One region of the Mesorhizobium sp. M1342 genome, then DNA from elsewhere that is predicted to be linked to it. Evidence: riboswitches for the same ligand, from Rfam matches in the RefSeq annotation. Region 1 holds a riboswitch; each other region holds the start of a gene.
The links. A riboswitch is a leader RNA that binds a small molecule or an ion and turns the genes downstream of it on or off. The one in region 1 is predicted to bind cobalamin.
Positions count from the first base shown of each region.

Region 2: another riboswitch for cobalamin. It lies ahead of NKH06_RS23845 (aromatic ring-hydroxylating oxygenase subunit alpha); the one in region 1 lies ahead of NKH06_RS13260 (ABC transporter ATP-binding protein).
Region 3: another riboswitch for cobalamin. It lies ahead of bluB (5,6-dimethylbenzimidazole synthase); the one in region 1 lies ahead of NKH06_RS13260 (ABC transporter ATP-binding protein).

Region 1 covers NZ_JAMYLI010000011.1:38,679-48,604, reverse strand. Annotated here, with positions in the region: gene NKH06_RS13270 (FecCD family ABC transporter permease) at 1-246, opposite strand, end outside; gene NKH06_RS13265 (ABC transporter substrate-binding protein) at 382-1,329, opposite strand; gene NKH06_RS13260 (ABC transporter ATP-binding protein) at 1,376-2,164, opposite strand; cobalamin riboswitch at 2,324-2,530, opposite strand; partial or broken gene NKH06_RS13255 (AraC family transcriptional regulator) at 2,826-3,661, shown strand; gene NKH06_RS13250 (DSD1 family PLP-dependent enzyme) at 3,666-4,805, opposite strand; gene NKH06_RS13245 (D-arabinono-1,4-lactone oxidase) at 4,805-6,082, opposite strand; gene NKH06_RS13240 (MFS transporter) at 6,096-7,283, opposite strand; gene NKH06_RS13235 (TetR/AcrR family transcriptional regulator) at 7,407-8,033, shown strand; gene NKH06_RS13230 (ATP-grasp domain-containing protein) at 8,101-8,952, opposite strand; gene NKH06_RS13225 (class I SAM-dependent methyltransferase) at 9,025-9,819, shown strand.
Region 2 covers NZ_JAMYLI010000025.1:27,324-37,249, reverse strand. Annotated here, with positions in the region: gene NKH06_RS23875 (carbohydrate ABC transporter permease) at 1-872, shown strand, start outside; gene bglA (beta-galactosidase BglA) at 877-2,541, shown strand; gene NKH06_RS23865 (ABC transporter ATP-binding protein) at 2,566-3,678, shown strand; gene NKH06_RS23860 (DUF680 domain-containing protein) at 3,755-3,991, opposite strand; gene NKH06_RS23855 (DUF680 domain-containing protein) at 4,060-4,260, opposite strand; gene NKH06_RS23850 (DUF680 domain-containing protein) at 4,332-4,529, opposite strand; cobalamin riboswitch at 5,037-5,238, shown strand; gene NKH06_RS23845 (aromatic ring-hydroxylating oxygenase subunit alpha) at 5,354-6,601, shown strand; gene NKH06_RS23840 (FAD-binding oxidoreductase) at 6,627-7,727, shown strand; gene NKH06_RS23835 (PqqD family protein) at 7,857-8,288, shown strand; gene NKH06_RS23830 (serine kinase) at 8,338-9,387, shown strand; gene NKH06_RS23825 (glycosyltransferase family 2 protein) at 9,402-9,926, shown strand, end outside.
Region 3 covers NZ_JAMYLI010000026.1:21,189-31,114, reverse strand. Annotated here, with positions in the region: gene fabI (enoyl-ACP reductase FabI) at 1-279, shown strand, start outside; gene NKH06_RS24370 (histidine phosphatase family protein) at 326-913, shown strand; gene NKH06_RS24365 (DUF1344 domain-containing protein) at 980-1,240, opposite strand; gene aroC (chorismate synthase) at 1,521-2,630, shown strand; gene ribB (3,4-dihydroxy-2-butanone-4-phosphate synthase) at 2,742-3,842, shown strand; gene NKH06_RS24350 (MFS transporter) at 3,880-5,103, opposite strand; gene NKH06_RS24345 (TetR/AcrR family transcriptional regulator) at 5,225-5,833, shown strand; gene NKH06_RS24340 (hypothetical protein) at 6,124-7,107, shown strand; partial or broken gene bluB (5,6-dimethylbenzimidazole synthase) at 7,230-7,847, opposite strand; cobalamin riboswitch at 7,959-8,138, opposite strand; gene NKH06_RS24330 (histone deacetylase family protein) at 8,260-9,186, shown strand; gene NKH06_RS24325 (exodeoxyribonuclease VII small subunit) at 9,190-9,441, shown strand; gene NKH06_RS24320 (DUF2277 domain-containing protein) at 9,553-9,819, shown strand; gene NKH06_RS24315 (pirin family protein) at 9,859-9,926, shown strand, end outside.

The DNA of each region.
Region 1 (9,926 bases):
GTTGCGGGTCACCGTCTGCAGCAGCGCACCGACGACGCCGAGGCCGGCGCCGACGCAGATGGCCAGGATCGTGCGCGGCAGCCGCAGGTCGACGACGATCTTGCCGACCGGTCCTGCCACGTCGTGCCCGCTGAAGCCGATTGCACGGCCAAGCGCGGCAACAACATCGGTCAACGGGATCAGTGTCGAACCATAGGCGATCGACAGCAGAGCGAGAGCGGCGATCGCCGCCGCTCCCACCAGCATGGCCAGTGCAAATGCCGGATGGCGCAAGCCTGGAAATGCGTCGCGTCTGTCAGGACGCGTGCGACGCACTTCCAGGATCTTTTGTTCATGCATGTCGTTGCCCCAAAACCGCTGCGCACTTTTGGGCGACAGGCATCAAAACGCTTCCGGATGCATGGCCTTGGCGATCTTGTCGATGGCTTCGATGTTGGCCGGTCCCGGCGTCAGTTCGGCATAGCGCAGGGCGACGAAGCGCTCGTTCTTGACCGCGTCCGTCTCCTTCATGGCCGGATGCGCCTTCAGGAAATCGAGCAGTTTCCTGTAGCCGCCACCGTCCTGGTAATCGAGCAGGATGAGGAATTGCGGATTGCGCGACGCCACCGTTTCCCAGTCCGTGTTGCCCCAGCTGGTATCCATGTCGGCCATGATGTTGTCGCCGCCGGCGGCTGATATCATGGCGCTGGGGATGGCGAATTTGCCTGCGGTGAACGGCTTGTCCTCGCCGGAATCATAGAGGAAGACCCGCGTTCCCTTGGCGTCGCCGACCTTGGCGGTGATGTCGGCGAGCCGCGTCTTCCAGCCGGAGACAAGCTTCTCAGCTTCGGCCTCCTTGCCGAAGATCTTGCCCAGTTTCTCGACGTCGCCATAGAGCAGGTCCATCGAGGCGGCGGGGCGGCTCTTGTCGAGATGGACGCAGCTTTCCGTCAGCACCAGCGTCTTGATGCCGTGCGGAGCAAGCGTGTCGGGCGTCACTTCACCACCCGGCTTCATGCCATAATACCAGCCGGCGAAGAAAAAATCGGGCTCGACCGCGACGAGGTTTTCGAGCGTCGGATATTTCGGCGCCAGTTCCGGGATCGAACCCTGCTCGGCCTTGAATTCGGGACCGACCTTGTACCATCCGGAGATGCCGGTCAGGCCGACGATCGCCGGCTGCAGTTTCAGCGCGAAGGCCATCTCGGCCATGTTGAGATCCTGAATGACGGCACGCTTCGGCGGCGCGTCGAAGGTCAGCGGCTTGCCGCAGCTGTCGACGGTCACCGGGAAGGCCAGGGCTGTCGAGGCCAGCAGCGAGAAGGCAAGCGAAAAAGCGAGGCGTTTCAAGGGTTTTCTCCTGTGGACGGGATTGATCGATATGTGACGGCTTCAATCAGAATGGCGGCGCGGCACGGTTCGGCATCTCGAACACCGTCAGTTCGCGGTCTTCGGTCGGATGGCGCAGACGCAGCACATCGATGCCGAAAATCTCGCGGATCAGCTTTTGGGTCAGCGCTTCGCGCGGTGCGGCGAGCGCTTGCAGACGGGCATGGTTCATCACCGCCACCCTGGTGGCAAACGGCGCGACCAGCGCCAGATCGTGCAGCACCGCGATCACCGTCATCTCGAAGCCGGCCACGAGTTCAAGCAGTTCGCCGCGGGCGCGCGGGTCGAGATGGTTGGTCGGCTCGTCGAGGAACAGGATCTTTGGCTGCTGGGCGATGGCGCGCGCCAGTTGGGCGCGCTGGCGCTCGCCGCCCGACAGGGAGCCGATGGTGCGGCCAAGCAGCGGCAGCAGGCCGGTCCGGCGCAGCGCATCGACGACAATGTCACGCTCCTCGCTCCTGCGCCGTAGCCGAGCGTGCGGGACCCGGCCCAGCTCGACATAGTCGATCACCGCCAGCCGCGGATCGGGCTGGTCGGTCTGGCCGACAACGGCGATATGCAGCGCCCGCTCGGCGGCGGAAATCCCGTCCAGCCGGCGCCCGCCGAGGTTCACCTCGCCGGAGCTCGGCCGCAGCATGCCCGACAGCATGCGCAGCAGCGTCGTCTTGCCCGCGCCGTTGGGACCGATGATGGCGAGGCGATCGCCAGCGGCCACCGAAAAGCTGACCGCCTGGACCAGATCCCGGCCATTCGCCATGGCGCAGAGGTCATGTGCTTCGAGAAGCGCTACGGTCATCGGCTGCCCGCCAGATTGCCGGGATGGCAAAGCGTGCATGCGATGATGCGATGGATGGAGCCGTCCAACTTTCCGTCACTTTCCAAAACTGGCGACGGAAGGAAGCTGGCGAAGCGGCCGACAAGACCGGGATTCGCGTTTCCTCCCGGCACACCCCGTCCGGTCAACTCTGTGATGGCAGGTCTCCTGGCTCGCGGGTCGTTGCGCCATCCTGCCTTCCCAGCCTTGCCGGCCAGTGGCATTCACGGATTTTGCTCGCCGCTTACAGTTGCGGGGGCAGCCACGGCCTCGACCCCTGGGGATCTCACCGTGTTCCCTTTTCACCCCTCGCCTTTCGACTCGGGGACCATCACCGCTTCAGCGTAGATTTCCCCCAATCGCTTCGCAATGGATTTCTCGGACGGAGTGGTGGGCCGGCTAGGGGAAACATGCATTTCACGCTCTCGATATGTAATAACATTACGCATTTAGAGGATGCCGCCTGGCGCTGTCAAGCGAAGCCTGCCGAATTTGGCTCGTCGGCGGCAAGGGGCGCTCGACCGCTGTGCCATATCGGTGTGCGACTGTGACGGGATCGGTTCGATTGCGCGGGATGCGCAATTTCGATCAAACTGGCCGCGCCAGGAAACGGCAGGATGATCTGGCCAATGCGAGGAGCAAAATGAACCCGACCGAGAAAGCGCTGTGGTTCGTCGAAAGTCATCTGCCGGAGGCGATCTCGCTTGACGATGTCGCGCAAAGCAGCGGCGTGTCGCGTTTTCATGTGACGCGCGGGCTTTCGGCGCTGCCACGGGCCGCTCGGTGATGGGCTACATGCGCTCACGCCGGCTCACCGAGGCGGCGCGCAAGCTGGCCGGCGGGGCGCCCGACATTCTCTCCGTCGCGCTCGACGCCGGCTACAACTCGCATGAGGCGTTCACCCGTGCCTTCCGCGATCAGTTCGGCACCACGCCGGAACTGGTGCGCGCGCAAGGCACACTCGACAAGCTCGACCTCGTGGAGCCGATCCTGATGGACCAGTCCTTCCTCACCAATCTCGAACCACCGCGTTTCGAGACCAGCCGGCCGTTCCTGATCGCCGGCCTCGGCGAACGCTACAGCTGCGAAACCAGCGCCGCCATTCCGATGCAATGGCAGCGCTTCGGCCCCTATATCGGCAACATTCCGGGCGAGACCGGCGATGTCGCCTATGGCGTCTGCGTCAACGGCGACGATGCCGGCAATTTCGACTACATCGCTGGCGTCGAAGTGTCTGATTTTTCCGACCTGCCCAAGGAATTCAGCCGGGCGCGGGTGCCGGCGCAGAAATATGCGGTCTTTGCCCACCGCGAACACATCTCGACCATCCGCCGCACGGTCAATACGATCTGGAACAAATGGCTGCCGGCTTCCGGCCACGAGATATCGGATGCGCCGGAATTCGAACGCTACGGCCCTGAGTTCGACCCACGCAGCGGCAATGGCGGGCTGGAGATCTGGATACCGGTGAAGGCGTAGTCGGTCAGGCCATCGGCAGCGCCGGCCAGCGATCGACTATCCCGCCGCCGGAAAACACCGCGATCGACCCGAACTGCTGCAGCACGGCTTCGCTCTGCGTCGGCCTTAGAAACGCGTAGTCGCCGGGTTTTACGGTCGCGTCGGCGGGCAAGCCCATGAATTGCTGGTTGGAGGACAGGCCGAGCAGCCCATTCGCCTTCATGCCTTCGGGGAAGACGGGCTCGGCCATCCACTTGCCGCCATAGAGATAGCAGCCCTTGCGCGGGAAGCGGCCGAGCGCCTGCAGCAGGCGGGTGACGGCCGGCGGGCCAGGCAGCATCGGCTCGACCATTTTCAGGATCGGCGTGCCGATGAAGGCCGCCGGCTGGAAGCCGTCGAGGCCTGGCGTATCGAAATCACTGGGCAGCACAAAGGCCGAGCCCATCGAAACCTCGTTGGCCATGCCGCCATGATGAAGCAGCGCGGTCTTGCTGCCGCCGATGTTCAGGATACGGCGCTGGTCGGCGCCGAGACAGGCGACGAACGCCGAGGCCTGCGCCGACGCCTTGGCCAATGCCTTTGCCGGTCCGCCGAAAAGGCCGGGAATGAGCGGCGCATGCGCCTCGTAGGCCATGACGCCTTCGCAATGCAGCCGGGCCGGCAACGCGCTCAACGCCTTCGACAAGGCCTCAGGACTGGCGAACCCGCCGCGATGCAGCCCGACATCGATCTCGAAAGCGATGCGCAGGCCGATGCCGAGTTCGCCAGCGAGGGCGCCATATTCCGCCAGTCTCTCCTCGCTGTCGATCAGCCAGCAGACACGCGACCAGTCAACATTACCCTTCACCAGCGCAGCCCTTGCCGCACCGATCGGCATCGGCTTGCCATAGAGCAGATCGGCATCCGGGAACGCCTTCAGCACCGCCTCGCTGATCGGCGGGTGAAAGGTCATGAAGCGCTCACTGCCGAGCGCCTTGCCGATATGCGCAAGCAGCGGCAGGCAGGCGAGCGATTTGTCGACCAACCGCACAGCAAGGCCGGGGTCGAGTCTGCCCTTCACCAGGGCAATATTGCTGTCCAGCCGGTCGCGATCGAGCAGCAGGCAGGGCTGGAAGATGCCGGCTTCCTTCAGCGCATCCGAGAGGGTGGGAAAATAGGTGCTCATCATTCGATGCCGAACAGGCCGGCCATATAGGGCGAGACGAAGCGGTTTTGCGGATCGACGTCGCGGCGCACCGCCATGGCATCGTCCCAGCGCGGGTAGAGCTTTTTCAGATCCGCCGCTTTCAGGCTGTGCATCTTGCCCCAATGCGGCCGGCCGCCATATCTGCGGAAGATCGGCTCTGCCGCCCGCATGAACGGCAGAGGATCGTTCGCTGCATCATGGTGGATGGCGATGGAGCAGGTCAGCCTGTTGTAGAATGGCGAAAGCCAGAACTGGTCCGGCGCGACCGAGCGCACCTCCATCGGGAAATAGACCTCGGGAAAACGCTTCTCGGTCAGCTCGATGATCTCGGCCAGCGCCTTCGGCCCTTCCTCGAACGGCAAATGATATTCCATCTCGTTGAACTTGGTCTGCCGGTCGCTGGCATAGACGTTGAGCCAGTCCTGCACGTAGTCCTCGGCCGGCAATTTGGCGATGGCGCCCAGGATCAGACGGCCACGCAGCGATGGCAGCCAGGCAAGTGAGGTGCGCAGCCTGCGCAGTGTCCTCAAACCCGACTCGTCCTCTTCCGGCGGCCGTGCGGTGGGTGCGGCGCCGCTGAGATCGCTGGCGATGAACTGCGCGTAGCCGGAAAACGGAATGTAGTAGAATTCGGCCGAGCGATGCGCGGCCATCATCGTCTCGAACTCCCGCAGCATCTCAGTGATCGGCAGCACCCATTTGCGGCGCCGCAGCCGGTAGGTCGCGATGTTGTTGAGCGTCACTTCGGTGAGCACGCCGAAAGCGCCGAGTGCGACGCCGATGGCATGGATCATGTCCTGATCCCCTGCCCGCTTGAAGTCGCGAACCTTGCCAAGCCCGTCGATGATCCGCACTGTCTCCAGCTGCGTGTGATAGGCACCGAGTGTCGGTCCCGAGCCGTGCGTGGCCGTGCCCAGCGCGCCGCCGATCGCCTGGCGGTCGATATCGCCCATGTTGGGCAGGCCCTGGCCAATACCTTGCAGGATGCCCATCAGCGCGCCGAGCCGGGTTCCTGCCCGCACCCGCGCCTGATGTTTTTGCGCATCGTGCGAGACCAGCCCTTCCAGTCTCTCCAGGGACAGGATCGTGCCCCGCGATTTCACCAGCGGCGTGAAGGAATGACCGGCGCCGGCGACGCGCACCGGGCCAGGCGCGGTCCGGACGAGATCACCGAGCTCACCGGCATCGCCGGGGCTGGCGATCAGCTTGGGCTCGGCACTTACAAAGCCCGACCAGTTGCTCCAAATGTTTGACATCCCACCTCCCCGCTCAGGCAACCGCACGACGGCGACGCGACACAAGGACGAACAGACCGAGCAGCACCACGCTGGCCACCGCGCTGGCGGCGGCGAATTCCGGCACCGGCCGGAAATCCTTGCCATCGATGAGCAGCGACGCCGCGATCGGTCCGATCGCCAGGCCGAAAAGCTGGGCTGCCGGCACCAAGAGCACAGCGGTGCGGGTCTCGTCGGCGGTGATCGCCAGACGGATCTGGTAGGGCACGATGAACAGCAGGATAAAGCCCATAGCCAAGGCAGCGACCCAGAACGTCGTCAGGCCGGGGCTACTGGCAAGAACCAGGGAACTGACAAGCGCGACGACGCCGATCGCCGCGATGGCAAGGCGATAATCGATGCGCGCCTCGAACGCGGTCGCCGTCATCGCCCCCAGGACCTGCACGGCGAGGCTGGCCGAGACGATCAGGCCGACGGTGCGGCCATCGATGCCGTATTGCGCGCCTAGCGGCTCCAGAAAAGCCCAGACCGCGCCGAAGAACATGAAGTAGCAGAAGACCGACAACAGCGCGGTCATCGAGGGAACAGTCAGCACATTGGCCAAATTCTCTTCCTTGGGCAGGTCGGCATAGTCACCGGGTACGGTGAAGGCGACCGCCAGCGACACGACGCAGACGACGGCAAGAACGATGAAGCCGCCCGCCGACCCGGCGGCCGGAATGACATAAAGCGCCAGCAGCAGGGCAAGCGCGCATTGCGCCAGCGTCTGCATGGTGACGAAATAGCCGCCGATGCGCTCGGCGCGCCGCGAGCGGGCGATCAGTTCGGTGGCGATGGCGACCAGACCGCCCTCGGCGAGCCCGGCCAGGGCGCGGGCCGCAATCAGCGTGCCGGCGCTCGCGGCATAGGCCGTCCACACATTGGCCAGCGCCAGCAGCAGCAGAAGGACGGCACTTTTCCAGCGCATGTGGTGCGCCGAAAGCAGCATCGCCACGACAGCCGAACCGATGGCAATGGCGATCATCTCGGCGGTGGCGACCAGCGCCAGTTCGTCGCCGCTGACATGACCCTCAGTGTAAAGGGCGCCGAGCAACACGGGCTGCAGCCCGAGGATGAGCAGGCCGACCGAACCGATCCACAGGGCAGACGCCAGCTGCCAGCCGGTCGGATTGCCGACCAGCCAGTCGCCGCTGCCTGCATGGCCGGTGTCTGTCGAAGCCAAAGGCGCCTCCCAACGTCCTTGCCGTGCGGCAAAAAAGCTGACAACCTGTCAGTATTTCAGAAACTGATACTTGATCATATTTCTTGTCAATCGGAATTTGAAAACCGTGCGAAAGATCGGTGCATGACGGAATTGAAGAGAATGGCGACCGAGCCGAGGCGCAGGCCCAAGCAGGAACGCAGCCGCGAACGCATCGACGCGATCCTGTCGACGACCATGCGGCTGATCGGGGAAAAGGGTATCGACGCCGTCACCATGAAGGAAGTTGGCATGCTGGCGGGCGGGCCGATCGCCACCGTCTACCACTATTTTCCCAACAAATCGGCGATTCTGGCGATGCTCTATGAGCGGTTTTCAGAGGTCAGCCGGGCACGGCTGACGACGATCATCGCCGAAATCCGCGAGGCGAAAGACGTGATCGTGGCCGCTGACCGGCTGCTCGATGATTATCTCAGCCGTGTCGCCGGCGATCCGGCCATCCAGGATCTGCAGAACGCCATCCAGGCCGACAAGGCACTCAAGAACCTCGACATCGCGGAAACCCGGTACCAAGCCAAAATGTTCTGCGACCACGTCATCGCCTTGCTCAAGCCCGAGAGGCGCGAGCAGTTCGAACGCATGGTTCTGCTGATCTTCCAGCTCGCCGGCGGCGTGGTGCGCCTGGCGCTCGCCGAGGGCGAACCGGAAAGCCGCCAGACCATCGAGGATTACCGGTCTATCATTCACACCCAGCTGCGGCTGTTTTTGTAGCCGTGGCGATCGTCAGCAAGCTGCCGCGAATGAGAGGTGTCGGGCATCGCAAGCATCAGAACGCCCGCTATGCGACCTGGCGGACAAGGGCTTCGAAGCCGTCGGCAAGATTGGCATTGCCGGCAGCGAGAAACGCAGAAAGATTGCGGGCGCCACCGGGCGTCTTGTTGGCATCAAGCAGCACCGCCCTGCCCTCATGCATGACGAAATCGAACTTTCCGTAGTCAAAGCCAAGCCGGCGCCTCAACGTGCGAAGCTCGTCGGGAACCGGAACCGGCTCACGTCGGATCGTGTCGTCGCCCTTGACGAGGCTCTGCGGCGAGACATGGCGGGTGCAGCGCTCGCGCTCGCCGCAGAATATCCAGAAGCGGGCTCCAAAGCCGTCCGCCTCCGGCTCGGGAATGAATTTTTCGACGACGAGATCGCTGCGGTCGAAGACCTCCGGCGCAACATCCGAAAGGGATGCATAGACGCGATAACCCTCGATGAGCTCGACGCCGGGAAACGGCTTCGGCTTCCCGGCTCGCAGCGATCGCCGGTTGAGCGCTTGCTCCCGCATCCCGAGATTGTTGAGATTGCTCTTGACGATGACCGGTCCTTGCCAGTCGTCCTCCTTGCCGATCACCGCGCCACTGACGCGTCGCTTGGAGATGTCGGCGGCTCCGATGTTCAGGCAAAAGGGAAAAGCGCGTGCGTATTCGACATATTCGGGGGGCGTCACAGTCGCATCGACGTGCAGCACCGCGATGTCGGCCTCCGGCTTTGCCGACGTTCCGGGGATTATGCGGACGGAATGACCGCGTCGCTTCAGTTCCTCCAGCAAACCGAAAAGCATATAGGAGCTCCGGCGGCGAAACAGCAGGCCACGCCGGCGTTCGAACCTGTCGAACTCATGCGTAATAACCGCGATGCGTGTCATGCGCCCCCCGAGCTTGGCTTCATCAGCGTCCTCCATTATGCCTGCAAATACAATGCCGGCTTGGGGGTGTGGATGACCGACCATTGGAATGCCATTCGAGGGCACTGGCAGTTGCTCGGGCCACCGTTGCGGCCGCCAGCGGAAGCGGTTGAGGCCTATGAGCGTGAGCTCGACCTTTCGAAGGCGCACGTCATTCTGCTCGGCGTGACGCCGGAACTCGCCGGGCTCGGGACGACGATGATGGCCGTCGACGAATCCTCCGACATGATCGCCGGTATCTGGCCAGGCGACACCGCGTTGCGAAAGGCAATCAACGGCGACTGGCTCGACTTGCCGGTGTCGGACGCAAGCATAGATGCGGTGATCGGCGATGGCTGCCTGTCGGCGCTCGGCCTTTCAACCGCGCGCCGGGCGCTATTTGCGGCGATCGCCGGCGTACTGCGCACCGGCGGCCGAGCGGGACTGCGTCTCTTTGCCGGTCCCGAAACACCGGACGATCCGGCGGCGGTGCGGGCGCTTGCACTGTCGGGCGGTGTCTCGACCTTCCACGAACTCAAATGGCGCGTCGCAATGACCGCGACGGGCGACGCGCCCGACCATGCCATTCCGGTCAGGACGATCGCGGAAAGGTTCGATGCACTGTTTCCTGACCGCAAAGAGCTTTCGGCTCGCACGGGCTGGGACCTGCCCACCATCGGCACCATCGATGTCTATCGGAACTCGCCGGCCATCTACACCTTCGCGCCGGCGACTGCATTGGCGAGCGAGGCGGAAGCGTTCTTTGGTGATGTTCGCATCGCTTTGACCGGGAGCTATGGGCTCGCCGAGCGATGCCCGCTGTTGGTGCTGCGGGCGCCAAGACACTGAAGATAGCAGGACGGCGCTCGAGCCGGGGCAGGCGCAACCCAGGCTTTGTTAAATCGTGCGGCAGCATGAGAAAAATTTCGCTCGCATCGCGGCCTTCGCGCACCTTG
Region 2 (9,926 bases), on a different contig from region 1:
TCGGCGTCAAATCGGCGGCACCGACGCAATATCCCGCCGGCACCACAGCCGATCTCGGCGACGGCGTGACCTTGCAGCTCAATGCCGACGGCAGCTTCGTCATGCAGTCCCCGAAAGCGTTCGAAGGCGATCGCGGCCAGCGTGTCTATTATGCTTCGTCGGCGCCGCCGAAATTCACCACCGACAACTACAGAACCGTGCTGTTCTCCGAAGGCATCGGACGGTCATTCATGAATTCTCTGACCGTCACTATCCCAGCGACAATCATCCCGATCCTGATCGCCGCCTTTGCCGCTTATGCGCTGGCCTGGATGCGGTTTCCCGGCCGGGCGCTGCTGATCGCTGTCATCATCGGCCTGCTGGTGGTGCCATTGCAGATGTCGCTGATCCCGCTTTTGAAACTTTACAACGGCGTCGGCTCGTTCTTCGGCATGCCGTCGAAGACCTATCTCGGCATCTGGCTGGCGCATACCGGCTTCGGCCTGCCCTTCGCCATCTACCTGCTGCGCAGCTACATTGCCGGCCTGCCGCGCGAAATCATGGAATCGGCGCGCATCGACGGCGCCAGCGATTTCGAGATCTTCGTCAAGATCGTTTTGCCGCTGTCGTTCCCGGTGCTGGCTTCGTTTGCCATCTTCCAGTTCCTGTGGGTATGGAACGATCTGCTGGTGGCGATGGTTTTCCTCGGTACAGAGGCAGACCAGATCGTGCTGACCGCCAAGCTCAACGCGCTGTTGGGCTCGCGCGGCGGCGACTGGGAGATTCTGACGACATCGGCTTTCGTGACCATAATCGTGCCGCTGATCGTGTTCTTCTCGCTGCAGCGCTATTTTGTCCGCGGGCTGCTTGCCGGCTCGGTGAAAGGAGGCTGAGACGATGCAATCCGCTTTGAAGGCCAGCTCGAAGCCTGACCTCGCCATCGATCGCGACTGGTGGCGGGGCGCGGTGATCTACCAGATCTATCCGCGCAGCTATCAGGACTCGAATGGCGACGGCATCGGTGATCTCAAGGGCATCATAGGCCGCCTCCCCTACATCGCCGCACTCGGCGCGGATGCCATCTGGATTTCGCCGTTCTTCAAGTCGCCGATGAAAGATTTCGGCTATGACGTATCGGATTACTGCGATGTCGATCCGATGTTCGGCACGCTGGCCGATTTCGACGCGCTGACCGGCGAGGCGCACAGGCTGGGCTTGAAGGTGATGATCGACGAGGTGCTGTCGCACACTGCCGACAATCATCCCTGGTTCAAGGAAAGCCGGTCGAGCCGCAGCAACCCGAAAGCCGATTGGTACGTCTGGGCAGACGCCAGGCCGGACGGCACGCCGCCCAACAACTGGCTGTCGATCTTCGGCGGCTCGGCGTGGCAATGGGACACCAGCCGCCAGCAATATTACATGCACAATTTCCTGGCCGAACAGCCCGACCTCAACTTTCACAACCGCGAAGTCCAGGACGCATTGCTCGACGTCACCCGCTTCTGGCTGGAGCGCGGCGTCGATGGTTTCCGGCTCGACACCATCAATTTCTACTTCCACAGCCAGGGCCTGGAAAACAATCCGCCGCTGCCGCCGGAAGAGCGCAACGACCAGACCGCGCCGGCGGTCAACCCCTACAACTACCAGGACCATCTCTACGACAAGAGCCGCCCCGAGAACCTCGGCTTCCTCGAACGGTTCCGTGCCCTGCTCGATGAATATCCGGCAACCGCAGCGGTCGGCGAGGTCGGCGATTCGCAGCGCGGGCTTGAAGTGGTTGCCGCCTACACCGCCGGCGGCAAGCGCGTGCACATGTGCTACTCCTTCGATTTCCTGGCGCCGGAAAAGATCAGCGCGGGCAAGGTCCGCTCGGTGCTGGAATCCTTCGGCAAGGTCGCCAGCGACGGCTGGTCGTGCTGGGCCTTTTCCAACCATGACGTGATGCGCCCGGCCTCGCGCTGGGCGGCCAATGAGGCCGACCCGATCGCCTACCTCAAGGTCATCTCGGCGCTGCTGATGTCCCTGCGCGGCTCGGTCTGCATCTATCAGGGCGAGGAGCTTGGGCTCGGCGAAGCCGACCTTCGGTTCGAGGATCTGCAGGACCCCTATGGCATTCGCTTCTGGCCGGAATTCAAGGGCCGCGACGGCTGCCGCACACCGATGGTGTGGGAAGGCAGCGCCAAAAATGGCGGCTTCTCCTCGGCAAAGCCCTGGCTACCGGTGCCGGCCAAGCATCTGTCGCAAGCGGTCGATGTCCAGCAGGACGACGAGACTTCGCTACTCGAGCACTACCGGCGCTTTCTCAGCTTCCGGCGCGCCCATCCGGCGCTGGCCAAGGGCGATATCAATTTCATCGAAAGTGAGGGCGACACCGTCGCCTTCACACGCCGCGCGGGCAACGAGCAGATCGTCTGCATCTTCAATCTGGGAGCCGGGCCGGCCAAGGTTGACCTTGGCGGCCGATCGCTGCAACCTCTGCCCGGGCACGGATTTTCGGGGCAGGCGAACAGCGGTTCCATCGAGCTTGGCGGCTACGGCGCCTGGTTCGGGCGTCTCGACTGAATTTCCAATCACTGGAGGAAACCAATGGCCGATGTCACGCTAAGACAAGTGAAGAAGTCCTACGGCAATCTGAACATTCTCCACGGCATCGATCTCGATATTAAGTCGGGCGAGTTCATCGTCTTCGTCGGCCCGTCGGGCTGCGGCAAGTCGACATTGCTGAGATCGATCGCCGGGCTCGAGGAAATCACCTCCGGCGAACTCAGAATAGCCGGCGAAGTGGTGAACGACGTGCCGCCGTCGAAGCGCGGCATCGCCATGGTGTTCCAGTCCTACGCGCTCTACCCGCACATGACCGTCTACGACAACATGGCGTTCTCGATGAAGATCGGCAAAGAGAACAAGGCCGAGATCGACCGCCGCGTGCGTCAGGCCGCCGAGATCCTGCAATTGACCAAATATCTCGACCGCCTGCCCAAGGCGATGTCAGGCGGCCAGCGCCAGCGCGTCGCCATCGGCCGCGCCATCGTGCGCAATCCGAAGGTGTTCCTGTTCGACGAGCCGCTTTCGAACCTCGACGCCGCGCTGCGCGTCGCCACCCGCATCGAAATCGCCAAGCTCAAGGAATCGATGCCCAACACGACCATGATCTACGTCACCCACGATCAGGTCGAGGCGATGACGCTGGCCGACCGCATCGTGGTGCTCAAGGACGGCCATATCGAGCAGGTCGGCACGCCGATGGATCTCTACAAGAAGCCCGGCAATCTGTTCGTTGCCCAGTTCATTGGCTCGCCGGCCATGAACATCCTGCCCGCGACCATCGAAAAGACCGGCAATCCGACCGTCGTCAGCCATGTCGGCGGACGCAAGGCAACCGTGCCGATCGCAACGCCTGCTTCGGCGAAGGGTGCTGCGGTGAGCTTTGGCGTGCGGCCGGAGGACCTGATCATCGCCAGCGGCGCGGACTATCTGTTCGAGGGGACGGTCGACTATCTCGAGCAGCTCGGCGAGGTTCAGCTGGTCTATGTCGACATCGGTCGCGCCGACCTGCCGCTGGTGACCAAGCTGCCCGGCAATGTCGAGGTCAAGCGTGGTTCGACATTGCGGCTGAGCGCCAATGGCGAGGACCTGCATATCTTCGACGCTGACGGACGGTCGTTTGCCCTTCATGAGGCTGAAGCGAAGGCGGCCTGAGGCAGGAACGCGTCTCGGACGCAAAAGAGCGGCGGGCTAGGCCCGCCGCTCTTTTGTTGAAGATCAGCTTCGGCTGTTAACGGCCGAAGAGGTTCCGGTCGCTGCCCTGAGGGGCGGACTTCTCCACGTCGCCCGACGAATTGAGCAGCTTCTCGACGAGGCCACCGCTGTTGCGGACCGAGCTCGTATGCGCGCTGTCAACCGAAGTAACCGCAGGCTGATTGGCGCCGTTGGAGCCAAAGTTGTCGCTGCCGGCGAACGCGCTGCCGGTGATGGCCAGAACGGCGGCGGCAGCAATAAGGATCTTGTTCATTTTAATCTCCTGAATTCTGGATTTCGCCAGGACGGCAGACACAGCTGCCGTCGCTTGCGAATTGGTTATTAGCGACCGAAGAGGTTACGGTCGCTGCCCTGAGCGGGCGTCTGGGCAGTCGATTCCGCGGTCTTGGTGGAAGCCGTGTACGACTGGTCCACCGTGGCGGCAGGCTGGTTGGAGCCGTTCGAACCGTAGTTGTCGCTGCCGGCGAAAGCGCTGCCGGAGATGGCCAGAACGGCGGCGGCAGCAATGAGGATCTTGTTCATCTTAAATACTCCTGAATGTCTGAATTTCGCCAGGGCGGCGGGCGAGCCCGCCGTCGACTGGGAATCGGCTGTTAGTTGTTGCCGAAGAGGTTGCGGTCAGCACCCTGGGCAGGCGCCTGAGCAGCCGGTTCCGACTTCTTGGTCGAAGCGGTGTACGAGCTGTCGACAGCAGTGGCTGCCGCGGCGTTCGAACCGTAGTGGTCGCTACCAGCGAAGGCGCTGCCGGAAATGGCCAGAAGGGCTGCGGCAGTGAGAATGATCTTTTTCATTTTTGTACTCCAGTATCGTCTTTTTCCGTCCGTCTAGCGGCGTGTCTTGGAAATGAAATCGCGTCGTTCGGACAGCCCCGATGTGGGAGGGCAACCCCGCCTTTTCCAATCACGAAGTTGTTCCGTGTGGACCATGAATCCACACCTTGAAATTGTGCCAAGGGAATCTACGGGTATATTTTTCTTCTTTAAATCAGCATGTTAAGTGTAACCGCTGGATGGATCACTGACTGTTTCAGAGGCCCAGCGTTCACACCGTCCTGCACGCACCGTCAACAGAAACGAACCGTTCGGTTCGATTTTAGATCGAGCTAATAGTCACTTTTCGAAACCGTTAACCTTTTTTGACCCCGCCAAGGGGTCCGATTCGGGGATATCGCAGCCGGCAAAATGGTCATCCGGGAGGTGGATTTCAGCCCGCGACGGTCTGCGGGAACGTTCGCAGGCCGTGTCGCGCCGCATGGATACGATGTCGTTTTCATGCCGACGGCGCGCCCCCGATCGTGGTTAGATCATACCATCTCAGGTGCCGCTTCGTGACGACGAGGCGGAGAATTGGGAAGCCGGTCAGAATCCGGCGCTGCCCCCGCAACGGTGGTGGAGTTCAAGTCGCAACGGGAGACCACTGGGCAACTGCCTGGGAAGGTGTCGCGATGGTCCGCAAGGACAACTCCAGAGCCCGGAAACCAGCCCGAGATTGTTAGACTCGACTGATCGCGGTGGGCGGTCAAGAGGTGGATAGCGCATGTCTGGCACCTAGCCGGCCTGCGTTTCAATCCTTCCTCCATCACCACCAGTTCAGTCCTTAGAAACGAGGACAGGACATGGATACCCGCAACGACATGCTGAGGCTCCTGAAGGGGCGCCGGCAAGGCTTTTCGCTGGAGCAGCCCTTCTACACCGATCCGGACTACTTCAAGCTCGACATGGAGCTGATCTGGTATCGCGACTGGCTGTTCATCGGCCATGATTGCGAACTGCCGAAGCCGGGCAGCTACATCACCGTGCAGATCGGCGACTATCCGGTGGTCCTTGTCCGCGACCAGCACGGCAAGATCAACGCCTTCCACAATTCCTGCCGCCATCGCGGCAGCCGTGTATGCAACACGGAGAAGGGCACGGCGGCAAAGCTCGTCTGCCCCTATCACCAGTGGACCTATGAGCTGGACGGCCGCCTGCTGTTTGCCCGCCAGATGGCCGACGGTTTCGACAAGAGTGATTTCAGCCTGAAGCCGGTCGCCTGCGAGAGCGTCGGCGGCTACATCTTCATCTGTCTGGCCAAGGAGCCGGCGGATTTCGCGCCGATGCGGGCGATGATCGAACCCTATCTTTTGCCGCACCGGTTGCGTGAAGCAAAGATCGCCTTCGAGAGCACGATCGTCGAGAAGGGCAACTGGAAGCTGGTCTGGGAAAACAACCGCGAGTGCTATCACTGCGCCGCCAATCATCCTGAGCTGTGCAAGACCTTCCCCGAGGCTCCGACCGTGACCGGCGTCAACGGCGCCGACAGCGACCCTGAAATGGTCGCGCACTGGGCCAAATGCGAGGCATCAGGCCTGCCGAGCAAATTCCGCATCGATCCGGCAGGGCAGTACCGCGCCACCCGCGCGCCGCTGCTGCGCGATGCCGTCAGCTACACCATGACGGGAAAACGGGCGGTCCAGAAGAACCTGTCCGACAGCGTTTCAACCGACCGCATCGGCTCCTTGCTGCTTTATCATTATCCGACAACCTGGAACCATATCCTCGGCGACCATGCCGTCACCTTCCGCGTGCTGCCGATCAGTGCCACGGAAACCGCGGTGACGACAAAATGGCTCGTCCACAAGGATGCGGTCGAAGGCGTCGACTACGATCTCGCTGAGCTCACCCATGTCTGGACCGAGACCAACGACCAGGACCGTCGCATCGTCGAGGAAAACGCCTTCGGCATCTTGTCGCCGGCCTACGAACCAGGCCCCTATTCGGAGCTGCATGAGGGCGGCGTGATCCAGTTCGTCGAGTGGTACGCGTCGTTCATCGGACCGCGCCTTGCAGAAGGCGACCGGCCGGCCCTGCGCAGCGTCGCCTAGCCCAGGGGACAAGAGGATGAATGCGATGACGGACCTTGGCCTCTATCGCCATCTCGACCAGATGACGCCCTGGAACGACAGGCTGCAGGTGCTGGAAGTGATCGGCGTCAGTGACGAAGCGCCTGACGTGAAGACCTTCACCTTCCGCTCCGACAACCAGACCTGGTTCCGCTACAAACCGGGCCAGTTCGTGACGCTGGAATTGCCGACATCGGACGGGCCGCTGATGCGCACCTACACGCTGTCGTCCTCGCCGTCGCGGCCGTTCTCGATCGCGGTGACGGTCAAGGCGCAGGCGGGCAGCACCGGTACGCGCTGGATGTTCGACCATCTGACGCCCGGTTCGCACGTCAAGGCCTATGGGCCGACCGGCGACTTCTCGCTGCACAGCCACCCGGCGGCCAAATATCTGTTCATTTCGGCCGGCTCCGGCGTGACGCCGATGATGTCGATGCTGCGCTGGCTGAACGACTGCGCGCCATGGACCGATGTCGGCTTCGTCAACTGCGCGCGCCGCCCGGAAGAGATCATTTTCCGCAAGGAGCTCGAGCTGCTCGGCAGCCGCATGCCTGGCCTGTCGCTCGGCTTCATGATCGAGGAGCGGTCGAGCCGCGAGGGCTGGTTCGGCCATATGGGCCGCATCGACGCGATCCGGCTGCCATTGCTGGCGCCCGATTTCCGTGAGCGCGAGATCTTCTGCTGCGGCCCCGATCCCTTCATGCGCGCCGTGCGCGGCATGCTGGACGCCGCCGGCTTCGACATGGCGAAATACCATCAGGAAAGCTTTGCGGCGCCTGCCGTGGAGGAGATCCCGGCGCCGTTCTCGCCGCCGGCGGACGACGGCGCCGCTGCTGCTGTCGAGGCCGTGACACCAATCCGGTTCTCGCTTTCCGATGTCGATGCCGAATGCGTCGCCGGCCAGACCGTGCTGCAGACGGCACGCGCCTCTGGGGTGCGGATTCCCGCCGCCTGCGAGTTCGGCCTGTGCGGCACCTGCAAGGTGAGGAAGGTCGCGGGCGATGTCGAGATGAGCCACAATGGCGGCATCCTCGATCACGAAATCGAGGACGGCTTTATCCTCGCCTGTTGCTCGAAGCCGCTTTCGGCGCTTGAAATCGAAGCGTGACCGGCTGCGCTCGCCCGGAGCCTGCGCCATCTTGCCAAAAACCCTGCAAATGGTTAGACGCCTGCAACGGTGGGGTTGACCGTAAGGCCCGAAGATCATCTCCGCGGCCTGCTCGGCGGGGGAGCAAATATGCGACAATCCGGCATCTATGCCATTGCCAGCAAGGATATCGTCTTTGAATCCTTCGACGGCGAAGCCGTCGTTCTTGACCTGACCACGGGCAAATATTTCGGCTTCTCTGATTCAGGCAGCAGACTTTGGGATGCACTGTCGTCCGGCGTGCCTGCCTCCGAACTGGTCGGCGCCACGACCGGAATTGGCGCCCTCGATGCCGCCGCGATTGACGGCTTTGTTTCACAATTGCTCGAATTCGGTTTGCTGGCGGCCGTAACCGATGGCGTGGCAAGACCGGTTCCAAGCGAATTGCTGGCTCAGCTCGCCGCTGCCAGAGAGCCCCTCAAGGTCGACATCCATGACGATCTCGCCGATCTCATTGTCGTCGATCCCATCCACGAGGTCGAGGAGCCCCTCGGCTGGCCCGCGGTGAAGCAAGCCAACTGAAGCGCCCATCAGGTTCTCGTTGCCGGACAGCTCCGGAACAGGCAAACCCATGCCGAACATCACTCTCGCAAACTTGGTTGACTACGCACGTCATGTCCTGGCGCAAGCAGAGAGCAGCGCCGCGCATTATCCACTGACCCGCAAGGCGAGCTTGCCGCATCTGGATCTGACCGCGCATGTCAGCGCCGGCGCGTTGGCGGATGCCGTCGCTCATGGCTTTGTCACTGCTCCGGGCAACCGAACGCCTGCCGACATCTGCCGCGTCTTCGTCGCGCATCCCGGCATAGACGGCATCGCGGCACCGGCCAGGTGGGGCCAGGGAGCCTTCACGCAGCATGGCTTCGCCACCCAACTGGCGGAAGCCGGTTTGCGTGGCAACCATTTCCACGACCTGGATTTCTGGCAGTTCTATGATCCGCAACGTCGCGTTGGCGTGCAATTGATGGCTTCGGCCGACGCCTTTCCGCCGTGGGAGCCGGGAGCGCCGCTGCGGGCTTTCCTGCATTGGGAATATGGGGCGCGCGGCATGCGCCTTGCCCATGCCGGCACGCTCGGCGCCAATGGCAAGGGCGTCCTGCTGGCCGGCGCGGGCGGCGCCGGGAAATCCGGAACCGTCGCCGCCGGCCTCCTCAACGGACTGGACAGCGTCGGCGACGACTATGTGCTGGTCGACCTTGCCAACGGCGTGACTGCCCGCCCACTGTTTTCAACGCTCAAGCAGGATCCCCAAGGGTTCGCGCGGCTTGGGCTGAAGCATCGGCTGCCGGCGCATGGTCCGCTCAACTGGCAAGGCAAGCATGCTTTTCACATTGATGACATCGCGCCCCGACCGGTGCCCGAAACTCTGGACATCGTCGCGCTGTTGGCGCCACATATCGACGGTGGCGGGGCAAGTTCGATCGTGCCGGTGTCGCGCAGGGATGCCATGATCGCCTTGGCGCCGTCGGGCATAGCGCAGATGCCGGGCGAGCGGGAGAGCGGCTTTCGCTTCTTCAGCGACCTGACCCGCCTGCTGCCGTGCTATCGTCTGTCGCTGGGGACGCAGCCCCAGGAGATAGCCGGCACGATTGCGGACTTTCTCGCGCGGGGCGATTCGTGAAACTGAGCGTGATAATGCCCGTCTACAACCGTGAACGCTATGTCGTTTCGGCATTGCGCTCGCTGGTGCGGCAACGGGACGCCGCCGATCTCGACATCATCGTCATCGACGACGGCTCGACCGACGGCTCTGCTGAGGCCGTGCGCTCGATGATGCGCGAAAACCCCTGTATCCGACTGTTCCAGCAATCCAACATGGGCGTGGCCAGGGCGCGCAACGCCGGGCTGCGGCAACTGCCGCCGGATGCGGAGTTCGTTTCGTTTCTGGATTCTGACGACATCTCGCCGGCCGGACGGTTCAAGGCCGATCTCGCCCGCTTCGAGGCTACCCCCGGGCTTGAGCTGACCTATTCGCTGATGACGCTGGTCGACCGGATCGACGATGAGCGGCTGAAACCGGCAGTCGACAGCCGCACGATGACGCTTCGGGGAATTTCGCTGAGCGCCGCCGTGTTCAGCAGAGGGCTTGTCGACCGGACGGGCGAGTTCGATGAGGATTTCGAGCAGGCTGAGGATACCGACTATCTGCTGCGCGTTTTC
Region 3 (9,926 bases), on a different contig from region 1:
GGCGCCAAGAAGATCCGCGTCAACGCCATTTCGGCCGGTCCGATCAAGACGTTGGCCGCCTCCGGCATCGGCGATTTCCGCTACATCCTGAAGTGGAACGAGTACAATTCGCCGCTGAAGCAGACGGTCACGCAGGAGGAAGTCGGCGATTCCGGCGTCTATTTCCTGTCCGATCTGTCGCGCGGCGTCACCGGTGAAGTGCATCACGTCGATTCGGGCTACCACGTCGTCGGCATGAAGGCGGTCGACGCACCTGATATTTCGACGGTCAAGGACTAACGCCCGGCCAACCGTCGTCCGTCCCGATCCCGCACCGGAAGACCTGATGTACCCGCTGGTTTATATCGCGCGCCACGGCCAGACCGCGTGGAACGCCGAATTCCGGCTTCAGGGGCAGGCCGACACCGATCTCAACCCTCTTGGCCGCGAACAGGCGACCGGAAACGGGCTTCGGCTAGCCGCGTTGGTCCCAAACCCCTGGGAATTCGATTTCCTCGCCAGTCCGATGAAACGGACGCGCGAAACGATGCAGCGTATTCGCGCCGCGATGGAGCTCGATCCGGGTGCCTATCGAACCGATCCGCGCCTCGTCGAAGTCAATTTCGGCGACTGGCAGGGATTTACCTTTCCCGAGCTCGAGACACGCTATCCCGGAGCGAGCATGACGCGGGCTCTGGACAAGTGGAACTTTCAGCCGCCCGGCGAAGGCGCCGAGAGCTATCAGATGCTGCTCGAACGGGTGAGGCCATGCTTCGACGAGATCGAACGCCAGACGATATGCGTGACCCATGGCGGCGTCATGCGCACCTTGTTTCGCTTCGTTCTGGGGCTGGCCGAGGACGAGGCAGCGAACCTGGAAATACCGCAGGATCGCCTGCTCAAGCTCGAAGGCAAGAGTCTGGAGTGGCTTTAGGCCAGTTCGCACACGGCTCGGCGAAAGCTGAACCGCAAATACTGCATTCAATTGAGGTTGGAAGCTCTAGTTGGCAGAGCTGTCCGGCAGTTCCATGTCGGTGACGATGTTTTCGCCATTGGTCACATCGTAGGCGATGACGATGTCCATGCCCGGCTTCAGCGCGTCGAGATCAGTCTCTGCGTTCAGCTTGTAGGACTTGCCGTCATCCAGCGTCAGCGTCGCCGTGTCCTTGTCGATCTTTTTGATCAGGCCTTCGGTCTGGCCGGCGAAAGCGGCGGTGGAAAGCAGCAGCGTGGCGGCAATGGCGCCAATCAGGGTACGCATGATCGTTCCTCTTTATCATTGCGCCGGCATGGCGGCGGGCGTTCAACGGCGGATGGAGCAGAGCAGAAACCAACCGAATGTGTCAAAACTAAATCCGCCAGATCACAGTTTGACCCCTGTGAAAAACGCCAATAGAAGGCAACCTACAGCCCCGCGCGTCCTCTTGGACGCGAGAAGGACGCTGTAGCATTGTTGATTTTGCGCATAATCCTTTCCGAAAATCGCTCCGATTTTCGGGGTCATGCGCCAAGCCGGCTCCGCTGCCGGGCAGGGTCATTTCATGTCTCACAACACGTTCGGCCACCTTTTCCGCGTCACCACCTGGGGCGAAAGCCATGGCCCGTCGCTCGGCTGCGTCGTCGACGGCTGTCCGCCCGGCATCCGCTTTACTCTGCGAGACATCCAGGCCGAACTCGACAGGCGCCGGCCGGGGCAATCACGTTTCGTGACGCAGCGTCGCGAACCGGATGAAGTGAAGGTGCTGTCCGGCTTCATCCTCGACGAGGACGGCGAGACGATGATCACCACCGGCACGCCGGTGTCGATGCTGATCGAGAATGTCGACCAGCGTTCAAAGGATTATGGCGAGATCGCCCGCCAATACCGGCCGGGCCATGCCGATTACACCTATGACGTCAAATACGGCGTGCGCGATTATCGTGGTGGCGGCCGCTCCTCGGCCCGCGAGACGGCAGCCAGGGTGGCGGCCGGTGCGTTGGCGCGCAAGGTGGTGCCCGGCGTGGTGGTGCGCGGCGCGCTGGTGTCGATGGGCGAAAAATCCATCGACCGCGCCAACTGGAACTGGAATTTCATCGGCGATGCCGAAAATCCGTTCTTCACCCCCGATCCGGCGTCCGTTCCTGTCTTCACCAGATATCTCGACGGCATCCGCAAGGCGGGCTCCTCGGTCGGTGCGGTGATCGAAATCGTCGCCGACGGCGTTCCGCAAGGCCTCGGCGCGCCGATCTATGCCAAGCTCGATCAGGACATCGCCTCCGGCTTGATGTCGATCAACGCGGTCAAGGGCGTCGAGATCGGCAACGGCTTCGAGGCCGCCCGCATCACCGGTGAACAGAATGCCGACGAGATGCGCATCGGCAATGACGGCAAGCCGGTGTTCCTGTCCAACAATGCCGGCGGCATCCTTGGCGGCATCTCGACCGGCCAGGCGATCGTCGCCCGTTTCGCCGTCAAGCCGACCTCGTCGATCCTGACGCCGCGAAAGTCGATCGACAAGGACGGCAAGGACGTCGAGATCATGACCAAGGGCCGCCACGATCCATGCGTCGGCATCCGCGCCGTGCCGATCGGCGAAGCAATGGTTGCCTGTGCGATCGCCGACCACTATCTGCGGCATCGGGGACAGACGGGGAGGGGAATAGGGGAATAGGGGAATAGGGCAATATGTTGCGCTCTTAGTCCGGCCGGCCAAATCTTTTTGCTTTTCCCTACTCCCGTACTGCCCTACTCCCTTATTCCCCTGCGAGCGAAGCGAGTACCCATGCCTTACGACCAGAAAAAAATCGTCGAAGCCCTGCGTGCTTTCGAACGCGGCGAGATCGTCGTCGTCATGGATGATGACGGGCGCGAGAACGAGGGCGACCTGATCGTCGCCGCCGTCCACTGCACGCCCGAAAAAATGGCGTTCATCGTTCGCCACACGTCCGGCATCGTCTGCACGCCGATGCCGCGCGAAGAAGCCAAGCGGCTTAACCTTGCGCCGATGGTCGCCGACAACGATTCCGCCCACACCACGGCTTTCACCGTCAGCGTCGATTTCAAGCATGGCACCACCACGGGCATCTCGGCCGAAGATCGCACTTTGACCGTTCGCAATCTTGCCAACGGCAATGTCGGTGGCTCGGATTTCGTCCGGCCCGGCCACATCTTCCCTTTGATTGCGCGCGAAGGCGGCGTGCTGATGCGCTCCGGCCATACCGAAGCCGCGGTCGACCTGTGCAAGCTCGCCGGCCTGCCGCCGGTCGGCGTCATTTCCGAGCTGGTCAATGATGACGGCACCGTCAAGCGCGGCCCTCAGGTGCAGGCTTTCGCCGAGGAGCATGGGCTGAAGCAGGTTTCGGTCGCCGACCTCATCGCCTACCGGCAGCGCAAGGAAACTCTGGTCGAACGCGTCGCGTGCTCGGAAATCGACACGCTCGGCGGCAAGGCACAGGTCTTCACTTACACGCTGCCGTGGGACTCCATGCATCACGTCGCGATAGTCTTCGGCGACATCCGCGACGGCGAGGAGGTCCCGGTGCGTCTGCATTCCGAGGATGTGGTGACCGATGTCTTCGGCACCAGCCACCGGCTCGACGCCATCATGAAGGCGATGGGTGAGCGCAGGCGCGGCGTCATCGTCTATCTCAGAGAAGGCTCCGTCGGCGTTGCGCATCAGGAACGCAAACGGCCGGCCAGCGGCGACCGCGAGGATCACGAAGAGGCTCGCCGCCGCGAAAACGAGTGGCGCGAGATCGGGCTCGGCGCGCAGATCCTCAAGGATCTCGGCATCTCCTCGATCAACCTGATCGCCTCGCGCGAACGCCACTATGTCGGCCTCGAAGGTTTTGGCATCCACATCGCCAAGACCGAGATCCTCTAGGCAGCTAGCGCCCGGCTCGAAACCGGGCGCTATCTGATTATTCCGCGGCAATCGCGGCCGCTTCACATACGTCCATCTCGCACTCAGTCGTGGCAAGGCTGCGTTGGCCAAGCAGCACCGTGGCCAGCGCGATCGTGCCTGAAGCCACCGACACCCAGAACCCGTTCGGTGCACCGAACGCATCCACCACCGCGCCGGCCGCGAACGAGCCCAGCGCCATGCCGATGCCGATGCCGGTCATGACCCAGGTGATGCCTTCGGTCAGCATCGCTTCCGGCACATGCCGCTCGATCAGGCCGAAGGCCGTGATGAAGGTCGGCGAGATCGCCACACCGCTGATGAACACGGTCAGCGCCAGCAGCGGCACGGTGTCGGCGGCGAGCGGCAACAGCGTGCCGAGCGCGACGAGGGCGACTGCGATGGCGAGCTGGCGTTGCAGCGGCGCCTTCAGGCTGAGCGCGCCGACGATGATGCCGAGCACGAACGATCCCAGCGCATAAACGCCGATGACAAGGCTGGCGGCGCCGGGTTGGCCAAGCTCCTTGGTGATCGCCACGGTGGTCACTTCCGTCGTCGCGAAGGTTGCGCCGACGAAGATCAGGGCAAGCGTGATGATCTGAACCGGCCGCAGGCGGATCGCCGAGCCGCTTGAGTTATGGTCGACCGGCCGCACCTGGGGCTCGGTCGAGCGTTGCAGGATGAAGGCCGCTGATCCGAATGCGAGAAATAATGTGCTCACCAGAACGCCGGCTTCCGGGAATAGGGCGGCACTCAGGCCGACCGATAACGATGCCCCGGCGATATAGACCAGTTCATCGGCCACGGACTCGAAGGCGAATGCGGTGTTCATCTGCGGTCGTCCTCGGAAAATCTCTGTCCAGCGCGCCCGCACCATCGCAGGTATGCTTGGCATGGCGGCGGCCAGGAGTGCCGACACGAACAGCGTCCACACCGGCCAGTCCTGGTTGGCCGCCGCTATGAGGACGGCGAAAGCCAGCACCGCGATGATAGTGGTGGGCACGACGATTCGTGTCTGGCCCAGGCGGTCCACCAGTCTCGATATTTGCGGCGCGACGAAGGCGTTGGCCAGCGCGTATGTCGCCGAGACGGCTCCAGCCAGCCAGTATTCGCCGCGCGCCTGCGACAGCATCGCCACGATGCCGATGGGCGCCATGGCGATCGGCAGGCGCGCTAGGAAGCCGGCGGCCGCAAAGCCCTTGGCGCCGGGGGCACGAAAGATTTCCGCATAGGGATTTTGCATCGGTTGGTTCCTCGACAAAGGACGATTGGACAATTACATACGGAGCGTATGATTATTAGATAGAGCATACGCCGCGTATGTCAATTAGCATACGAAGCGTATGTGAATAGGTCCAGGACACATGCACAAACCCCGCAAGGAGATGATCGCCGAGACGCGCGCAAAGCTTATTGCGGCGGCCCGTCATGCCTTCGGCACAACAGGCTATGCGGAAGCCTCGATGGATGATTTCACCGCTTCGGCCGGGCTGACGCGCGGTGCGCTCTATCATCATTTCGGCGACAAGAAGGGGCTGTTGCAGGCGGTCATAGCCCAGATTGACGGCGAGATGGCGGCGCGCATCAATGAGGTCGCGTCGAGAGCGCCGACCCGTTGGCAACATTTCGTCGACGAATGCTCGACCTATATCGAGATGGCGCTGGAGCCGGAAATCCAGCGCATCATGTTCCGCGATGGCCCGGCCGTGCTGGGGGATCCAGCGCAATGGCCGAATTGCAGTGCGTGCATCGCTTCAATGACCGACCATCTGACCGCGCTGCAGGAGGAGGGGGTCGTTGTCTCCAGCCTCGACCCCGAGACGGCCTCGCGATTGATCAACGGAGCGAGCAGCCAGGCAGCGCAACGGATCGCCAATTCGAGCGACCCCGAAGCGACGTCGAAGAAGGTGGTGACGGCGTTCAAGCAACTGCTCGAAGGCCTGCTCAAGAAGCCGGACCCGCAGTCGAATTGAAGTTCCCACCGGAGCTTTCGTGCCCGGCAGCTGTTCCCGATAGGAATTTTTTCTTGACTCGGTGACCTCAGCTAAGGTATATATTCGTCCATGGTGCTGATTTGCGCCAGTGACCCGCCGCACAGGCGGGTTTTTCGTTTGATGCTCCGTCAGCCGCGCGCCGGCGAAAGGCTCCGAAAGAAAACCGTCAGCCCGAATTCGTTGCCCTTCGGCGTCAAGGGCCGGCAATTGACAATCGCCGGGTTGAGCCCATCCTCTTCCACCATCTCTGAGGCGGAGATTCGGGGCACATGTGGGATTTCGAGATCGGCCGGTCGGTGTCCATCATGATGCGGACCTGGCCGTTCATCGTCTTTCGCATGATCGTCTATTTCGGCATCACACTGGCCTACATCATGGCGACCGGCACCGGTGCCTCGGTCGGCTATGGCGTCGGCCATATCTCCACCGATCCCGACGGGCCCATGTCCTTTGCCCTGTGGGGCGGCGTGGTCGGGTTTGGCATCGTCTCGATCGCGGTCTACTGGATCCGCGAATACATCCTCTACATCGTCAAGGCCGGCCACATCGCCGTCATGGTTCATCTGATCGACGGCCGCGACATTCCCGGCGGTCAGGACCAGATCGCCTACGCCAGGGATATCGTGACCCAGCGTTTTGCCGAGGCCAACACCCTTTTCGTCGTCGACCAACTCGTCAAGGGTGCCATCCGCGCCATCACCAGCCTGCTCGGCGGTATCGCCGCCTTCCTGCCGATACCGGGCCTGAGCGGCCTGGTCTCCTTCATCAACACCGTGATCCGCCTGTCGCTGACCTATGTGGACGAGATCATCCTCGGCTACAACATCCGCATCAATTCAGCCTCGCCGTTCGAGACGGCGCGCCAAGGCGTCGTGCTGTATGCCCAGAACGGCAAGGTCATGGTCAAGAACGCCGTCTGGCTGGCGGTCATCATGTGGGGCGTGTCATTCATCATCTTTCTGATGATGCTGGCGCCTGCTGGCGCAATTCTGTTCCTGATGCCTGGTCAGCTCGCCGGCTGGGCTTTTGTGCTCGCCATCGTCTTCGCCTGGGCATTCAAGGCGGCGTTCATTGAACCCTTCGCCATCGCCTGCTTGATGCAGGTCTATTTCAAGACCATTGCGGGCCAGGTGCCGGATCCCGCCTGGGACGCCCGGCTGGCCGAGGCGTCGTCGAAGTTCAGAGAGCTCAAGGACAAGGCGCTGGCCTCCTTCGGCGGTTCGCGCTGGGGTACGGCCGGCGCCACACCCTGATCCGCTGGGCGGGTGATGTCTGGTGAGGCAGAAACGGTGTTGAGGCGCGCCACGGTGGATTTGAGCTGTGTCTCGCCTTGCCCGGAAAAGGTCTCGCTCATGATCAGCTCCGGCAGCGGCAGCCGCCGTCCCCAGCCATGCGTTTCAAGGTCCGGTTTGGGAGCGAACTCGGAAACACGGCCGACGCAGAGATAGGCGATCGGCGTTACGTGGTCCGGAATGGCCAACAGCCGCTTCAGCGCCTCAGCCTCGATGATGCTCACCCAGCCGACGCCAACGCCCTCGGCACGCGCGGCCAGCCAGAAATTCTGCACCGCGCAGACGGTGCTGTAGAGATCCATCTCCGGATTGTGCCAGCGTCCCAGCGGCGAACCCTTCGAGCGCTGCCGGTCGCAGGTGATGCAGATGTTGAGCGCGCTCTCGCAGATGCCTTCCAGCTTGAGCTTGCGGTACAGCGCCTGTTTTTCCGCCTCGATCGCCGGCAGTTCCTGTTCTCGCGCGGCCAGGAACAGGTCGCGCACCTCCGCCCGTCGTTTGACATCGCGAATGACAATGAAATTCCATGGCTGCATGAAGCCGACCGATGGCGCGTGATGGGCGGCAAGCAGCAGCCGTGCCAGCACGTCGTCATCGATCGCGGTGGGCAGGAAATGGCTGCGCACGTCACGCCGCGTGAACATGGCGCGGTAGACCGCATCGCGCGCATTCTGGTCAAATCCATCGTCAATGGCAGCGGTCATGTGTTCCGGCATCGCTTGTCCCCTTGCGATTGCAGATTCAAAACTGACAGAGCGTACTTTGTGCGTCCAAGTAGACGCACGTCGCTCTGATGCCATCCGCCTGACCACGCGGATGACAATGCCTGCCAGGCCGGTCTTCTGGCTCGGGATCAACCCGCGTCCGGTGCCTTCCCGTCATCGACAGTGGCATTTACCGGCGCGGTCCCCCTCACAGCGTTGGGCACGCCACGGAATTCAACCGTGTTCCCGATTCTCCCGCTTGCGGCGGGCACCAGGCAGTACCAGGGACCTTACGCCGAAGCGCCCGCGGGGCCAATGCCTGCGGCGACGCGAATGGACGCAGTCGCGATTTTCCCCAGTCATCGGCCGCCCGTGCATGGCCTTTGTCGATCCGGGTCACTAGATTAGGACGATGACCACCCGTCTCTACACCCATCCGATCTTCCTCGAGCATCTCACGCCGCCCGGACATCCCGAGCGGCCCGACCGCTTACGCGCCATCGAGCGCGTGCTCGACGACGAAGCCTTTGCCGGGCTCGATCGTATTCAGGCGCCGGAAGGCGACGAGGCCACCATCCTCTACGCGCATCCCGCCGATTTCGTCGCCCGCGTGCGCGCCGCCATCCCCGACGAGGGGATTGCCCGCATCGATGCCGACACCACTGCCAGCCCGAAGAGCTGGCAAGCGGCGATCACCGCGATCGGCGCCGCCAACGCCGCCGTCGATGATGTCTTTTCGGGCCGCGCCGACAACGTCTTCGTCGCCGCCCGGCCGCCCGGCCATCATGCCGAAAAGACCACGGCGATGGGCTTTTGCCTGTTCAACACGGCGGCGATCGCGGCGCGTTATGCGCAGAAGAAACACGGTGTCGAGCGCGTTGCCGTCGTCGACTGGGACGTGCATCACGGCAATGGCACGCAGGATATTTTCTGGGACGATCCGTCGGTGCTCTATTGCTCGACACACCAGATGCCGCTTTATCCCGGCACCGGAGCGAAGACCGAAACGGGCGCCGGCAACATCGTCAACGCACCGCTGGCGCCGCAGACCGGCAGCGAAGTGTTTCGCGATGCCTTCCTGTCGCGCGTCCTGCCCGCGCTCGACAATTTCGCGCCCGACCTGATCATCATTTCGGCGGGGTTCGACGCGCACCACCGCGATCCGCTGGCCGAGATCAATCTGACCGAGGATGATTTCGACTGGGCGACCGGCCAGCTGATGCAGCGCGCGGCACGCCACAGCGGCAACCGGCTCGTCAGCCTGCTCGAGGGCGGCTACGATCTGCAGGGATTGGCATTTTCGGTCGCCGCCCATGTCGGGCGACTGATGAAAGGATGAATGATGGCCGATGAGACCAACGAAGACGTCAAGGCGATGAGCTTCGAGCAGGCACTCGATGCGCTGGAGAAGATCGTCGATGATCTGGAGCGTGGCGACGTGCCGCTCGACCAGTCGATCAAGATCTATGAGCGTGGTGAGGCGCTGAAGGCGCATTGCGACCGGCTGCTGAAGGCCGCCGAGGACAAGGTCGAGAAGATCAGGCTGTCGCGCGACGGCAAGCCGGTTGGAACGGAGCCACTCGACGCGGATTGAGGCTCGGTCCGAACGATGGCCTCGCCTCACCGGTTTTTGGACATGATCATGATCGAGGATATAACTCGTTCCGATTGAAACAGCTCAAGGACAAGAGGAGATACGGAAGCGATGTGCAGAAACATCAAGACCCTGTTCAATTTTGATCCGCCGGCAACCAATGACGAGGTGCGCGACGCGGCTCTTCAGTTCGTCCGCAAGCTGAGCGGAACCACGCGACCCTCGAAGCAGAACCAGCACGCCTTCGACCATGCCGTCGAAGCCATCGCCGCCTCGGCGCGCGAACTGCTCGATTCCCTGGAAACCCACCAGCATCCGCGTAATCGCGAAGAGGTGGCGGCCAAGCTGCGGGCAAAGGCGGCGATCCGCTTTGCCTGATGCGGCCAGGCGGCCTTCGACCACCGACAAGGAGAGTCGATGAGCTTCTTCCCCGGGAAAGACCCTGAGGCAGGCGATGCCTTCGCCAGCGATCAGATCGAATTGAT